DNA from 4 places in the Mesorhizobium sp. B2-4-2 genome. Region 3 is predicted to be linked to each of the others. Evidence: riboswitches for the same ligand, from Rfam matches in the RefSeq annotation. Region 3 holds a riboswitch; each other region holds the start of a gene.
The links. A riboswitch is a leader RNA that binds a small molecule or an ion and turns the genes downstream of it on or off. The one in region 3 is predicted to bind cobalamin.

Region 1 (3,918 bases), on a different contig from region 3:
CCAGCCTGGAGATCTGCGGCGCCAGGAAAGCGTTGGCCAGCGCGAATGTCGCCGAGACGGCACCCGCCAGCCAGTATTCGCCACGCGTCTGCGACAGCATCGCCACGATGCCGATCGGCGCCATGGCGATCGGCAGGCGCGCCATGAAGCCTGCAGCGGCAAAGCCCTTGGCGCCAGGGGCTCGAAAGATCTCGGAATAGGGGTTCTGCATGATCCGTTCCTCGACAAAAGGCGATTCGGAAATTACATACGATGCGTATGAATACTAAATAGATCATACGTCGCGTATGTCAATTGGCATACGTGACGTATGTAGATAAGGCCAGAAGAGATGCACAAGCCCCGCAGGGAAATGATCGCCGAAACGCGCGCCAAATTGATTGCCGCGGCCCGGCATGCGTTCGGAACGATCGGTTATGCCGAGGCATCGATGGATGATTTCACCGCATCGGCAGGGCTGACGCGCGGTGCGCTCTATCATCATTTCGGGGACAAGAAGGGGCTTTTGCAGGCGGTTATCGCCGAGATAGACGCCGAGATGGCGGCACGGGTGAATGAGGTTGCAGCGAAAGCACCGACCCGCTGGCAAAGCTTCGTCGACGAATGCACGAGCTACATCGAAATGGCGCTGGAGCCGGAAATCCAGCGCATCATGTTTCGGGACGGTCCGGCCGTGCTGGGGGATCCCGCGCAATGGCCGAACGCCAATGCCTGCGTCGCGTCGATGACCGATCACCTGACGACGCTGCAGGGCGACGGGGTGGTTGTCCCGGGCGTAGACCCCGAGACCGCGGCACGGCTGATCAACGGGGCGAGCAGCCAGGCGGCGCAGCGGATCGCCAATTCGAACGACCCGGAAGCGACGTCGAAGACCGTGGTGGCGGCATTCAAGCAACTGCTCGAAGGATTGTTGAGGAAGGATGCCGGAGCCGCCTGACGACGGCAGGCCGCCGGCAGCGCGCTGCGCATGCCGTATCGGCAATCAAATCAAGGGTTTGTCAGACTTTTCGCATGTTGCCGCCTTGAGGCGTGCGATCGTTGATTTGAGCGGAACTTCGCCCTGTCCGCAAAACGTCTCGCTCATGATCAGCTCGGGCAGCGGCAGCCGCCGCCCCCAGCCATGTGTTTCGAGGTCCGGTTTCGGCGCGAACTCCGAGACACGGCCGACACAGAGATAGGCCACCGGCGTCACATGCTCGGGAATCGACAGAAGGCCTTTCAACGCCTGCGCCTCGATAATGCTGACCCAGCCAACGCCGACGCCTTCGGCGCGCGCCGCCAGCCAGAAATTCTGCACCGCGCAGACCGTGCTGTAGAGATCCATCTCGGGATTGTGCCAGCGTCCCAGCGGCGAACCCTGTGAGCGTCGGCGGTCGCAGGTGATACAGATATTGAGCGCGCTTTCGCAGATGCCTTCCAGCTTGAGCTTGCGGTAGAGCGCCCGCCGCTCTTCCTCGATCGCCGGCAATTCCTGCTCGCGCGCCGCGAGGAACAGGTCGCGCACCTGTTCCCGTCGTTCGGTGCCACGAATGACGATGAAATTCCATGGCTGCATGAAGCCGACCGATGGCGCGTGATGGGCGGCAAGCAGCAGCCGCGCCAAGACCTCGTCGTCGACGGCCTCTGATGTAAAATGGCTGCGGACATCGCGCCGCGTGAACATGGCGCGGTAGACCGCATCGCGCGCCATCTGGTCGAATCCGTCACCCACGGGGATGGTCATATTGTCCGGCATCGCTTGTCCCCTTGCGATTGCAATCAACTGCCGTCCGCCTGACCATGCGGATGACGATGCCTGCCAGGCCGGTCTTCTGGCTCGGGATCAACCCGCATCCGGCGCCTTCCCGTCATCGACAGTGGCATTTACCGGCGCGGTCCCCCTTACAGCGTTGGGCACGCCACGGTATCAAACCGTGTTCCCGATTCTCCCGCTCGCGGCGGGCACCAGGCAGTGGCGGGGACTTTACGACGAAGCCCCTGCGCCGCCAATCCCCGCGGCGACGCGAACGGACGCAAGCGCGATTTTCCCCAACCATCAGGCCGCAACGCATGGCCATCGCCGCGCCGGGGCACTAGATAGGGAGCATGGCCACTCGTCTCTACACCCATCCGATCTTCCTCGAGCACATCACGCCACCCGGCCATCCGGAGCGGCCGGACCGCTTGCGCGCCATTGAGCGCGTGCTCGACGACGAGGCTTTTGCCGCGCTCGACCGCCTCGAGGCGCCACAAGGCGATGAGGCCACCATTCTCTACGCGCATCCCGAGGATTTCGTCGAGCGGGTACGCGCCGCCATTCCCGAGACGGGCATCGCCCGCATCGATGCCGACACAACGGCCAGCCCGAAGAGCTGGCAGGCGGCGATCACCGCGATCGGAGCCGCCAACGCCGCCGTCGACGACGTCTTTGCCGGCAGGGCAGACAACGTTTTCGTCGCCGCCCGGCCGCCCGGCCATCATGCCGAGAAAGCGACCGCGATGGGCTTCTGCCTGTTCAACACGGCGGCCATCGCCGCACGTTATGCACAGCGCAAACACGATATCGAACGTGTCGCCATCGTCGACTGGGACGTGCATCACGGCAACGGCACGCAGGATGTTTTCTGGGACGATCCGTCCGTGCTTTATTGCTCGACGCACCAGATGCCGCTCTACCCCGGCACCGGAGCAAAGAACGAAACCGGCGCCGGCAACATCGTCAACGCGCCGCTTGCGCCGCAGACCGGCAGCGAGGCGTTCCGCGATGCCTTCCTGTCGCGCGTGCTGCCCTCGCTCGACAATTTTGCACCCGACCTGATCATTATTTCGGCCGGCTTCGATGCGCATCATCGCGACCCGCTGGCCGAGATCAACCTGACCGAGGATGATTTCGACTGGGCGACCGGCCAACTCATGCAGCGCGCGGCGCGCCACAGCGGCAACCGGCTCGTCAGCCTGCTCGAGGGCGGCTACGATCTGCAAGGATTGGCATTTTCGGTCGCCGCCCATGTCGGGCGACTGATGAAAGGATGAATGATGGCTGGTGAAACCAACGAAGACGTCAAGGCGATGAGCTTCGAACAGGCTCTCGACGCGCTGGAGAAGATCGTCGATGATCTGGAGCGTGGCGATGTGCCGCTCGACCAGTCCATTAGGATCTACGAGCGCGGCGAGGCGCTGAAGGTGCATTGCGACCGGCTGCTGAAGGCGGCCGAGGACAAGGTGGAGAAGATCAGGCTGTCCCGCGACGGCAAGCCGGTCGGGACGGAGCCGCTGGACGCGGATTGAGGCACGCAGCCGTCTCTCTGGTTTTTGACACGATCATGATTGAGGATAGAACGCGTCCCGATTGAAACGGCTCCAGGACAAGAGGAGATACGGAAGCGATGTGCAGAAACATCAAGACCCTGTTCAATTTTGATCCGCCGGCGACCAACGACGAGGTGCGCGATGCAGCCCTTCAATTCGTTCGCAAGCTGAGCGGAAGGACGCGGCCTTCGAAGCAGAACCAGCACGCATTCGACCATGCCGTCGAGGCCATCGCGGCGTCGGCGCGCGAGCTTCTCGATTCGCTTGAAACCAACCAGCATCCGCGCAATCGCGAGGAGGTTGCGGCCAAGCTGCGGGCGAAGGCGGCGATCCGCTTTGCCTGATCTGGCCAAAGCAGCCATCGGCCGCTGACAAGGAGAGTTCATGAGCTTCTTTCCCGGGAAGGATCCTGAAGCCGGCGATGCCTTTGCCAGCGACCAGATCGAATTGATGGTCATTCCGAACGCCAAGGACATTGGCGGTTTTCAGGTTCGCCGCGCCTTGCCGACTGCCAAAAGGCGGCTGGTCGGTCCCTTCATCTTCTTCGACCGCATGGGCCCGGCCATCCTGCGTGCCGGTCAGGCGCTCGACGTCCGGCCGCATCCTCATATCGGCCTGTCGACGGTCACC
Region 2 (3,918 bases), on a different contig from region 3:
GGCAATGTCGAGGTCAAGCGCGGGGCGACACTGCGGCTGAGCGCCGACGCCGGAGACCTTCATATCTTCGACGCGGATGGACGATCCTTCGCGCTGCACGAGACGGAAGCGAAAGCGGCCTGAGAGCAGGCCATGAATTAATTGCCGGTCACGCAAAAACAGGAGCGGCGGGCAAAGCCCGCCGCTCGTGTTTGGTGTCAGCTTCGGCTGTTAGTGGCCGAAGAGATTCCGGTCACTGCCCTGAGGGGCGGACTTGTGTACATCGCCCGACGAATTGAGCAGCTTGTAGACGGGCGAGCCGCTGTCGCGGATCGAAGCCGTGTGCGCATTGTCGACCGAGGTGACGGCAGGTTGGTTGGCGCCATTGGAGCCATAGTTGTCGCTGCCGGCAAAAGCGCTGCCCGACACCACCAGAACGGCGGCGGCAGCAAGGATGATCTTCTTCATTTCAAGTCTCCTGAATTTTCGAATTTCGCCAGGACGGCGGAAGGCCCGCCGTCAACTGGAGATCGGCTGTTAGTTGTTGCCGAAGAGGTTGCGATCGGCACCCTGGACAGGCGTCTGGGCAGCCGGTTCCGACTTCTTGGTCGAAGCGGTGTACGAGCTGTCGACGGCGGTGGCCGCAGGGGCATTCGAACCATAATGGTCGCTACTAGCGAAGGCGCTGCCGGAAACAGCCAGAAGGGCGGCGGCAGTGAGAATGATCTTTTTCATTTTTTGATACTCCAGTATTTTTCCGTCCGTCTAGCGGCGTGTCTTGGGAGGAAATCGCGTCGTTCGGACAGCCCCGATGTGGGAAAGCCATACCGCCATTTCCAATCACGAAGTTTTTCCGTGTGGACCAAGTTTCCACCACTTGAAATTGTGCCAGGGCCTTCTACATTCGTTTTTTTCCATTTGTTATCAGATAGTTATTCTAACAGACCGCGCGATCACCAACTGTGTCGAAGGCCCAGTGTTCACACCGTCCTGCACGCATCGTCAACAGAAACGAACCGTTCGGTTCGATTTTAGAGGGCGCTAATAGTCACTTTTCGAAACCGTTAACCTTTTTGCCTCCGCCACGAGACGGAATCCGAGGCGGCGACCTGAGGCTTTCTGCCCCTGCAACGGCGGCCGCACCGTTTTCAGTGCGTGTCGCGCGGCATGGATGCGATGTCGTTTTCATGCCGACGACAAGCCGGCGATCATGGTTAGATCCTGCCATCTCAGGTGCCGCCGCGTGACGACGAGGCGGAGAATTGGGAAGCCGGTCAGAATCCGGCGCTGCCCCCGCAACGGTGGTGGAGTTCAGGTCGCAACGGGAGACCACTGGGCAAAGGCCTGGGAAGGTGTCGCGACAGTCCGCAAGGACAGCTCCAGAGCCCGGAAACCAGCCCGAGATGTTGGACTCGACTGATCGCGGCGGGCGGTCAAGAGGCGGATGGTGCATGTCCGGCGCAAGCCGGCGCGCGGCTTGATCCTTCCTCTCTCCCCTCCGTTCAGTCCTTCAATGTGAGGACAGGACTTCAATGCGAGGACAGGACATGGATGCGCGCAACGACATGCTGAAACGGCTGCAAGGCCGCAGGGACGGCTTCTCACTCGAGCAGCCCTTCTATACCGACGCCGACTACTTCAAGCTCGACATGGAGCTGATCTGGTACCGCGACTGGCTGTTCATCGGCCATGATTGCGAACTGCCCAGGCCCGGCAGCTTCATTACGGTGCAGATCGGCGACTATCCTGTCGTGCTGGTGCGCGACCAGAAGGGCAACATCAACGCCTTCCACAATTCTTGCCGCCATCGCGGCAGCCGCGTCTGCAACACAGACAAGGGCACGGCGGCAAAGCTCGTCTGCCCCTACCATCAGTGGACCTATGAACTGGACGGCAGGCTGCTGTTCGCCAGGCAGATGGCCGAGGGTTTCGACAAGAGCCAGTTCGGCCTGAAGCCGGTCGCCTGCGAAAGCGTCGGCGGCTACACCTTCATTTGCCTCGCCGACGAGCCGGCGGATTTCGCGCCGATGCGGATGATGATCGAACCCTATTTGCTGCCGCACCGGCTGCGCGAAGCAAAGGTCGCCTTCGAGAGCACCATCGTCGAGAAGGGCAATTGGAAGCTGGTCTGGGAAAACAACCGCGAATGCTATCATTGCGCCGGCAACCATCCGGAGCTCTGCAAGACCTTTCCTGAGGCGCCGACCGTGACTGGCGTGCAAGGCGCCGACAGCGACCCGGAGATGCTGGCTCACTGGGCCAAATGCGAGGCCGCCGGCCTGCCGAGCAAGTTCCGCATCGACCCGGCCGGACAATACCGTGCCATCCGCGCGCCGCTGCTGCGCGATGCCGTCAGTTACACGATGACGGGAAAACACGCGGTCAAGAAGAACCTGTCCGACAGCGTTGCCACCGACCGCATCGGCTCGTTGCTGCTCTATCACTATCCGACGACCTGGAACCACATCCTCGGCGACCACGCCGTCACGTTCCGCGTGCTGCCGATCAGCGCCACCGAGACCGCGGTGACGACCAAATGGCTGGTTCACAAGGACGCGGTCGAGGGCGTCGACTACGACCTTGCCGAACTCACCCATGTCTGGACCGAGACCAACGGCCAGGATCGTCGCATCGTCGAGGAAAACGCCTTCGGCATCCTGTCGCCGGCCTATGAACCCGGCCCCTATTCCGAACTGCACGAAGGCGGCGTCATCCAGTTCGTCGACTGGTACGCGCGTTTCATCGGTCCGCGCCTCGCCGAAGACGGCCGGCCGGCCCTGCGCAGCGTTGCTTGAGAGGTAAGGGATGAATGCGATGACGTATCTCGGCCTCTATCGCCATCTCGATCAGATGGCGCCCTGGAACGACAGGCTCCAGGTGCTGGAAGTGATCGGCGTGAGCGACGAGGCGCCTGATGTAAAGACCTTCACCTTCCGCTCCGACAACCAGACCTGGTTCCGCTACAAGCCGGGCCAGTTCGTGACGCTGGAACTGCCGACAGCGGATGGGTTGCTGATGCGCACCTACACGCTGTCGTCTTCGCCTTCACGGCCATTCTCGATCGCGGTGACGGTGAAGGCGCAGGCCGGCAGCACCGGCACACGCTGGATGTTCGACCATTTGAGGCCTGGTTCGCACGTCAAGGCGTATGGGCCGGCCGGAGACTTTTCGCTGCACAGCCACCCGGCGGCCAAATATCTGTTCATCTCGGCCGGCTCCGGCGTGACGCCGATGATGTCGATGCTGCGCTGGCTGAACGACTGCGCGCCATGGACCGATGTCGGCTTCGTCAACTGCGCCCGCCGCCCCGAAGAGATCATCTTCCGCAAGGAGCTGGAATTGCTCGGCAGCCGCATGCCCGGCCTGTCGCTCGGTTTCATGATCGAGGAGCGGTCGAGCCGGGAAGGCTGGTTCGGCCATATGGGCCGCATCGACGCCATCCGGCTGCCGCTTTTGGCGCCCGATTTCCGAGAGCGCGAAATCTTCTGCTGCGGCCCCGACCCCTTCATGCGTGCCGTGCGCGGCATGCTCGAAGCCGCCGGCTTCGACATGGCGAGATACCATCAGGAGAGCTTTGCAGCGCCGCTGGTGGAGGAAATTCCGGCGCCGTTCGCCTCGCCGACTGGAGACGGCGCAGCCATTCCTGTCGAAGCCGCGACGCCGATCCGGTTCTCGATTTCGGATGTCGATGCCGCATGCGTCGCCGGCCAGACGGTGCTGCAGACGGCGCGCGCCTCGGGAGTCAGAATCCCCGCCGCGTGCGAATTCGGCCTGTGCGGAACCTGCAAGGTCAAGAAGCTCTCGGGCGAGGTCGAGATGAGCCACAATGGCGGCATCCTCGATCACGAGATCGAGGACGGCTTCATTCTCGCCTGCTGCTCCAAGCCGCTTTCGGCGCTTGATATCGAGGCGTGACCGACGGCGCTCGGCGGTCTGCAA
Region 3 (3,918 bases):
TCATGGCGATTTTCTGGGGCAAGGCCGGCAAGCGCTTCGGCGGCCGCAGGACCATGACTTTTGCCTATTTCGCCATGTCGGTGGTGCTGCTGGCGGCGGGTGCCGTCGGCGAAAGCGCGCCGCTCGTCACCGGCGCCTTCCTGCTGTGCGGCGCCTTCTTCACCATCGCGCTCGACGCGCTGGGCTCGACCGCCTTCATGCGCTCGGTCCGCTCTTATGAGCGGGCGCAGATGGCTGCGGTCTACCGCACTTATCTCGACTTTTCCGAACTGACGCCGCCGCTGGTCTACTCGGTGGTGCTGGCCTTTTTCGGACTAGGCTCGGTTTTCGTCACGCTCGGCCTGCTTGCGGCGGTCTGCGGTTATGTCACCTGGCGGTATCTGCCGAAGTCGCTGTGAAGCTTACGGCACAAGCGCAGCATGTCGTTCGCGTACCCAATCGTGGAAGCGGTGGAGGTCGTACTCCTCCGGCATCAGCACGCCGGCCTTATGGCGCATGGAGCGCAGCCCTTTCTGGTTGACCTCGCAGATCGCGGCATCCTCCTCCAGCACCTGGGTGCCGAATCCGACGATGTTGTCGATGTCGGTGGCGGCGAGCGCGTCGGGCGCGAACAGCCATTCGGCGGTCAATTCGGTCTGCTCGGGGCCAAGCGGCACCAGCCGTACGGACCTGACATAGTCGACGTGGCCGACGATGAACATCGAGGGCAGGCTGGTGGCGTAGGTCTGGCCGGCGGCGCGCTCGGCCGGCGTCAGGCCCGAAAAGACCGGCCCATGCGCCTGGCCGTCACGTGACCATGTTTCGGCACCCGCCCGCAGCCCGCCGGAAAATTCCGGCGCGTCATTGTCGGCATGGCGGGTCCATTCGGGGTCGTCATGCCGGCCCATCAGGCCGCGGCCGTAGATCGGCACCAGCCGCGACAGGTCCTTGTGGACGCCGGGGCAATGCAGGCATTCGTTGAAGTTTTCCCAGAAGATCTTCCAGTTGCAGTTCATCACCTTGCGCAGCACATGGCCCGATACCAGCGATTCCAGCGGCCAGTTGCCGAGATCGCCGGAGGCCGGGTCGAAGGATGAGTGCGCCGAGCCGGCGGCATCTTCCGCGAGATTGACGAAGACGAAGCCGCGCCAGACCGACAGCGCGACGCGATAGAGCGGATGGTCCGCCTTGTCGAAACCTTCGGGCAGCGTTTTCGATGGCACGCGCACGAGCTCGCCGCGCAGCGAATAGGACCATGCGTGGTAGGGGCAGGTGATCAGCCGCGCCCTCAGCCGCCCCTCGCGTTCCTGGCAAAGCTGCGAGCCGCGATGCCGGCAGGTGTTGTGGAAGGCGCGCAGTTCGCCGGTATCGTCACGCAGCACGACGATCTCCTGGCTGCCGACACGGAAGGTGCGGAAAGCCAGCGGTTGGGCGAGATCAGCTTCACGGCAGACGAGCAGCCAGTTCCTGTACCAGATGGCGTCGAGGTCGCGCTGGTAGGCCGCCGCATCCCAATAGGCCGAGGACGGCAATGTCGGCTCGGCCCGGGTGAGGCCGTTATAGGGGGCGTGCTGGCTCTGGACGGGCTGCATGGCTGGCCTCCTGTGAGGATGGCAGCCGACACCCGGCCACGGAAATTGTCAATTGCAGCGGAGCAAGCGGCCGGACGGCGCTAAAGCGCTTGTCGCCGTCGGAATTTGGTTTGCCGGATGCGGCGATTTTCCCTATAGTCACCTTCGTCGTCGGTTCCGATTGGAGCCAAGAGGGAATGCGGTGCGGGCAGATTTGTTGCCCAATGCCGTGGCTGCCCCCGCAACTGTGTGCGGTAGTCCTCTCCATATGCCACTGAAGATTTTCTTCGGGAAGGTGGGGAAGGGCGCTGATCCGCGAGCCAGGAGACCTGCCGGCGACAGGAAACTGACTTCGATGCCCTCGGGTGGAGGGTGAAAGGACAAGACATGAATACCGCTTCCGTCTCCCTCGGCGCCTCCATCTCCTCGCAGTCGCGCCTCCTGCAGCTCGCGCTCGCGGCGCTGCTCGGCGTTTTCGTCGTAGGCTTTGTCGGTTTCTCGCATATCGACGCGGTCCACAATGCCGCGCACGACTATCGCCACTCGATGGCGTTTCCCTGCCACTGATAGGGATTTGACATCATGAACCTGTTTCGCAACGTCGTGTTCATCGCGGCGATCGCAGGGCTCGTGGCCGGTGTCGTTCTCGCCTGCATGCAGGCCTATGCCACCGTGCCGTTGATCCTGAAGGCGGAAGTCTACGAACAGGCCGGCGGCGGCCACCACCACGACCATACCGCACCGGCCCCGACCGACAACAACGCCATGAACTCTGCCGCCCCGGCGGGCAATGCCATGAGCTCCGCCGCGCCGGCAGCCGCTGAAGCTGTTCCGGCTGAAGAGGAAGGCTGGGCGCCGGCCGACGGCTTCGAGCGCTTCGCCTTCAGCGTGCTTGCCAACATCGTCACCGGCATCGGCTTCGCGCTGGTCCTGGTCGCGGTTTCGGAATTCGCCGGCGGCATCGGCAACTGGCGCCAGGGCGTGTTCTGGGGACTGGCCGGCTTTGCCGTGTTCACGCTGGCGCCGGGCCTCGGCCTGCCGCCGGAACTGCCGGCCATGCCTGCCGCCGAGCTTCTGCCACGCCAGATCTGGTGGACGGCGACGGTGGCGGCGACGGCGATCGGCCTTGCCCTGATCGCCTTCCGCAAATCACTGCCGCTGGCGATTCTGGGCGTGGTGTTGATCGTCGCGCCGCATATTGTCGGCGCGCCGCAGCCGGACAGTTTCGAGACGCCGATTCCGGAAGGCCTGCACCATCAGTTCGTGGTGGCGGTAACCGTAACCAACCTGGTGTTCTGGCTCGTGCTCGGCGCTGTCGTCGGCGTGGTGCGCGGACGCTTCACCGGCAGCGCGACGAGCCTGCGCGACAGCTTTGCCTGATCGCGGAAGACTGACCTTCATCATCGGCGGTGCGCGCTCCGGCAAGAGCGCGCACGCCGAAACGCTGATGACGGCCTTGCCTTCGCCATGGACCTACATCGCCACGGCGCAAGCCTATGACGACGAGATGCGGCAGCGCATCGCGTTGCACCGGTCGCGGCGCGGCGAGGGCTGGACGACCATCGATGCACCGCTTGGCCTTGTCGGTGCACTCGAGGCCCTACCGGAGGACCAGCCGGTCCTTGTCGACTGCCTGACGCTCTGGCTGACCAATCACATGCTGGCCGATCATGATGTAGAGGCCGAATGTCGGCGGCTGGCTGACATGCTGTCGCGGCCGCGCGGACCCTGGTTCGTGGTATCCAACGAGGTCGGGCAAGGCATCGTGCCCGACAATGCGCTGGGGCGCCGGTTCCGCGACGCCGCCGGCCGGCTCAACCAGCAGGTCGCGGCGATTGCCGAGACCGTGCTTTTGATGGTGGCGGGGCTGCCGCTCAAGGTGAAGTGACATGACCGACATCGACGAAAAGGACGAAGAGCGCCACCGCGCCAAGATGGCCAAGCGCAAGGCGGTCCAAGACGCCGAGGTGGCGAGCAAGACGGTCGAAAAGGGGCTGCTGATCGTCAACACCGGCCCGGGCAAAGGCAAGACCACGGCTGCCTTTGGCCTGGCGCTGCGGATGCTCGGCTACGGCAAGCGCGTCGGCGTCGTCCAGTTCATCAAGGGCAAATGGCATACGGGTGAGAAGGAGGCCTTCGCCGCCTTCGGCGACCGCGTCGTCTGGCACGCGATGGGCGAGGGGTTCACCTGGGAGACACAGGATCTGAAGCGCGACATCGCGGCGGCCGAGGCCGCCTGGGCCAAGGCGCTGGAGCTGATGGCCGATCCGTCGATCAGTCTCGTCGTGCTCGACGAACTCAACATCGCGCTGCGCTACGAGTATCTCGATCTGGACAAGGTGGTTGCCGCGCTGAAAGCGCGCCGCGA
Region 4 (3,918 bases), on a different contig from region 3:
AATCGAGCAGCTTCCGGTAGCCGCCGCCATCCTGATAGTCGAGCAGGATGAGGAATTGCGGATTGCGCGAGGCCACCGTCTCCCAATCCGTGTTGCCCCAGCTGGTGTCCATGTCGGCCATGATGTTGTCGCCGCCGGCCGCGGAAATCATGGCGTTGGGAATGGCGAACTTGCCTGATGTGAACGGCTTGTCCTCGCCGGAATCATAGAGGAACACGCGCGTTCCCCTGCGGGCGCCGACCTTGGCCGTGATTTCGGCGAGCTGCGCCTTCCAGCCGGAGACGAGCTTATCCGCTTCGGCCTCCTTGCCGAAGATCTTGCCCAGCTTCTCGACATCGCCATAGAGCAGATCCATCGAAGCGGCGGGGCGGTTCTTGTCGAGATGGACGCAGCTTTCCGTCAGCACCAGGGTCTTGATGCCGTGTTGCGCCAGCGTATCGGGCGTCACCTCGCCGCCCGGCTTCATGCCGTAGTACCAACCGGCGAAGAAGAAGTCGGGCTCGACAGCGACCAGGTTTTCCAGCGTCGGATATTTGGGCGCCAGTTCCGGGATCGAGCCTTGCTCGGCCTTGAATTCGGGGCCGACCTTGTACCATCCGGTGATGCCGGTCAGGCCGACGATCGACGGCTGCAGCTTCAGGGCGAAGGCCATCTCGGCCATGTTGAGATCGTGAATGACAGCGCGCTTTGGAGGCGCGTCGAAGGTCAGCGACTTGCCGCAGCTGTCGACCGTCACCGGAAAGGCGAAGGCCGTAGAGGCCAGCAGGGAGAAGGCAAGAGACACGGCAAGGCGTTTCACGGATGTTGCTCCTTCGTTGCACGGGAATTGGATCTGCGCTCACGAAGATGGCGCGGCACGGTTCGGAACCTCGAACACCGTCAGCTCGCGGTCCTCCGTCGGGTGGCGCAACCTAAAGACGTCGACACCGAAGATCTCGCGGATCAGCTGCTGAGTGAGTGCTTCGCGTGGCGGCGCCAGCACATGCAACCGGCCATGGCTCATCACCGCGACCCTGGTGGCGAAAGGCGTCACCAGCGCCAGATCGTGCAGCACCGCGATCACGGTCATGCCGAGGCCTGCAACCAGTTCGAGCAACTCGCTGCGCGCCCGCGGGTCGAGATGGTTGGTCGGCTCGTCGAGGAACAGGATCTTCGGCTCCTGTGCGATGGCGCGGGCAAGCTGGGCGCGCTGGCGCTCGCCGCCCGACAGCGAGCCGATGGTGCGGCCAAGCAGCGGCAACAGCCCGGTCCGGCGCAGCGCCTCGACGACAATGTCGCGTTCCTCGCTCCTGTGCCTGCGGCCGGTATGCGGAACCCGGCCGAGCTCGACATAATCGATCACCGCCAGCCGTGGATCCGGTTGATCGGTCTGGCCGACGACGGCGATGTGCAGCGCCCGCTCGGCGGTCGAAATCCTGTCCAGCAGGCGCCCGGTGAGCTTCACTTCGCCCGAACTCGGCCGCAGCATGCCCGACAGCATGCGCAGCAATGTCGTCTTGCCGGCGCCGTTGGGACCGATGATGGCGAGACGGTCGCCCGCCGCCACCGAAAGGCTGACCGGATGCACCAGATGCAGGCCATCCGCCGCCGCGGCCAGGTCGCGGGCCTCGAGAAGCGGCGCGGTCATGGGCAATTCCTTGCAGGGCCTGCCGGAATACGGGCCAGCGTCTTGCTTGCCAATCCTGCCGGACGCTGGCCTGAATTCACCTCGGTGGCGATATCGCGGCAAAGCGTGCACACGATGATGCGATGCATGGGAATGCAGTGAATGCGATCGATGGAGCCGTCCAACTTCCGTCACTTTCAAAAATGGCGACGGAAGGAAGCTGGCTTGAACCGGTCGACAAGACCGAACCCCGCGTCTCCTCCCGGCACACCCCGTCCGGTCAACCCATGCAGATGGCAGGTCTCCTGGCTCGCGGGTCGTTGCGCCATCCTGCCTTCCCAGCCTTGCCGGCCAGTGGCTTCTCGGATTTTGCTCGCCGCTTACAGTTGCGGGGGCAGCCATGGCTTCGACCCGAAAATCGGGCCTCACCATGTTCCCTTTTCACCCCTCGCCTTGCGGCGCGGGGACCATCACGAGTCGCAGCCTAGGATGCAGGCACCGTCGAGGCAAGGTCGATGCATGTTCTGTTATAACGATACAAACTTGTGGTCAATCACTATCGCGCGCCACCAGTTCCAGCGGCCAGACCTCGCGAATGATCTCTGGCCCTTTCGCGCCGGCGAAAGCCGGGAGCGAGGCGAGCAGGATTTCGCCGAGCCGCCGCCCCATCGGGTCAAGGCTCGGACGAAAGCCGGTCAGCGCCGGCGAGAAATAACGGCAGAGCGGCGTGTCGACGATGACGATCACCGCGACATCCTGCCCGGGCTTGATCCCCATTTCGGCGAGCGCTTTGCAGCCGCCGAGCGCCATCGAGTCGTTGTTGAAGATAATCGCGGTCGGCGGATCCTTCGACCGCATGACTTGCGGTGTCACCGCGTAGCCACCGGCTTCGTTGATAAAACCGTCCACAATCAGGCCGGGATCGACTTCGATGCCGTGCCGCCGCAGCGCCTTGCAATAACCCTCCAGAAACAGATAACCGAAATTCAGGTCAAGCGACGGCCGGATGGCGGCGATGCGGCGGTGGCCACGCGCAACCAGCCGGTCGACCGCATCGGCGCCCGCCTTCTCGAAATCCAGATCCAGAGAGGGATAGCTGTCGTCGCCGGACCGGCTTCGGCCGAGCGTCGCGAAGGGAAAGCCGGCCTTGCTCAGATAGTCGATGCGATCGTCCTCGCGCCGCGTCCAGGCCAGTACGACGGCATCGGCACGACGCGTCTCGACGACGCGGCGCAGCCGCTCCTGCTGATAATCCGCCGGCGCGCCCATGACGATGATCAGGTCCAGCCCGCACTCGGCCAATGTCGCTTGCAGTCCGGTGAGGAACGGAATGAAGAACGGCTCGCCATACTGCTGGTCGCCCGGATGCGGCTGCAGCATGAAAGCCACGGCATGGGTGGTGCCGCGGCGTAGGTTCCTGCCCGAGTGGTTCGGTGAATAATTGAGCTTCCGGGCCGCCTCGAGCACGCGCTGGCGTGTCTCGGCGTTCACGTCGGCGCGCCCGTTAAGCGCGCGCGAGACTGTACCGATCGAAATGTTCAGGTGTCGCGCAAGATCGTGAATGCTGGACGCCAAGACCTCCCCCTCCTGCTTCTGGCTAGCACCAGCCGGTCGTGCGGCCAAGGCGTTTCAGAGCCGACGGTACAAATCCGATTGACAATATATGCCATCGGGTGTGTCATCGTAAACGTTTACGGAAGTCATTTACGGACTGCCGTGGGTGCCAGCCAGGAGGGGTTGGCCGGAGGAGCGCTGGATGATGCACGTCGTCCTGGTCGGGTGCGGAGCCATGAGCAAAACCTGGCTCGAGGCCATCAGCCAATCCCCTGCCGTCAAGATCGTCGGTCTCGTCGACCTCGACGCCGACAGGGCGCGCCAGCGGGCACGCGAATACGACCTCGCCGGGGTCGCGATCGGGACCGATCTCGACGTCGTTCTCTCCCAGACCAGACCCGATGCGGTGTTCGACGTGGTCGTGCCTGCCGCCCGTCGCGCCGTGGCGAATTCGGCCTTTGCCCATGGCTGTCATCTGTTGACGGAAAAGCCGCTGGCCGACAGCCCGGACAATGCGCGCGCCATCATCGACGATGCGCGGCGCGCCCGGCGCATCCATGCCGTGGTGCAGAACCGCCGCTACGTCGCCAACGTCCGGCGCATCCGGCGCTTTCTCGGCTCCGGCGCCATCGGCGCTGCGACCAGCATCCATGCCGATTTTTTCATTGCGCCGCATTTCGGCGGTTTCCGCGAAGGCATGCGCCATGTGCTGCTGCTCGACATGGCGATCCATACATTCGACGCCGCCCGCTACATGG

Region 1: linked by a shared signal. The riboswitch ahead of bluB (5,6-dimethylbenzimidazole synthase) and the one ahead of FJ942_RS15635 (CbtB domain-containing protein) in region 3 are both predicted to bind cobalamin.
Region 2: linked by a shared signal. The riboswitch ahead of FJ942_RS27115 (aromatic ring-hydroxylating dioxygenase subunit alpha) and the one ahead of FJ942_RS15635 (CbtB domain-containing protein) in region 3 are both predicted to bind cobalamin.
Region 4: linked by a shared signal. The riboswitch ahead of FJ942_RS14910 (ABC transporter ATP-binding protein) and the one ahead of FJ942_RS15635 (CbtB domain-containing protein) in region 3 are both predicted to bind cobalamin.

What each region holds. Positions count from the first base shown of each region.
Region 1 is NZ_VFVM01000001.1:415,378-419,295, forward strand. It holds gene FJ942_RS02010 (MFS transporter) at 1-211, opposite strand, end outside; gene FJ942_RS02015 (TetR/AcrR family transcriptional regulator) at 332-937, shown strand; gene bluB (5,6-dimethylbenzimidazole synthase) at 983-1,735, opposite strand; cobalamin riboswitch at 1,784-1,964, opposite strand; gene FJ942_RS02025 (histone deacetylase family protein) at 2,086-3,012, shown strand; gene FJ942_RS02030 (exodeoxyribonuclease VII small subunit) at 3,016-3,267, shown strand; gene FJ942_RS02035 (DUF2277 domain-containing protein) at 3,366-3,632, shown strand; gene FJ942_RS02040 (pirin family protein) at 3,673-3,918, shown strand, end outside.
Region 2 is NZ_VFVM01000018.1:67,329-71,246, forward strand. It holds gene ugpC (sn-glycerol-3-phosphate ABC transporter ATP-binding protein UgpC) at 1-123, shown strand, start outside; gene FJ942_RS27105 (DUF680 domain-containing protein) at 211-447, opposite strand; gene FJ942_RS27110 (DUF680 domain-containing protein) at 517-714, opposite strand; cobalamin riboswitch at 1,194-1,396, shown strand; gene FJ942_RS27115 (aromatic ring-hydroxylating dioxygenase subunit alpha) at 1,527-2,774, shown strand; gene FJ942_RS27120 (hybrid-cluster NAD(P)-dependent oxidoreductase) at 2,794-3,894, shown strand.
Region 3 is NZ_VFVM01000006.1:126,227-130,144, reverse strand. It holds gene FJ942_RS15645 (MFS transporter) at 1-398, shown strand, start outside; gene FJ942_RS15640 (aromatic ring-hydroxylating dioxygenase subunit alpha) at 402-1,571, opposite strand; cobalamin riboswitch at 1,706-1,902, shown strand; gene FJ942_RS15635 (CbtB domain-containing protein) at 1,938-2,117, shown strand; gene FJ942_RS15630 (CbtA family protein) at 2,133-2,930, shown strand; gene cobU (bifunctional adenosylcobinamide kinase/adenosylcobinamide-phosphate guanylyltransferase) at 2,923-3,438, shown strand; gene cobO (cob(I)yrinic acid a,c-diamide adenosyltransferase) at 3,440-3,918, shown strand, end outside.
Region 4 is NZ_VFVM01000005.1:382,157-386,074, forward strand. It holds gene FJ942_RS14905 (ABC transporter substrate-binding protein) at 1-799, opposite strand, end outside; gene FJ942_RS14910 (ABC transporter ATP-binding protein) at 839-1,627, opposite strand; cobalamin riboswitch at 1,884-2,093, opposite strand; gene FJ942_RS14915 (LacI family DNA-binding transcriptional regulator) at 2,156-3,181, opposite strand; gene FJ942_RS14920 (Gfo/Idh/MocA family oxidoreductase) at 3,363-3,918, shown strand, end outside.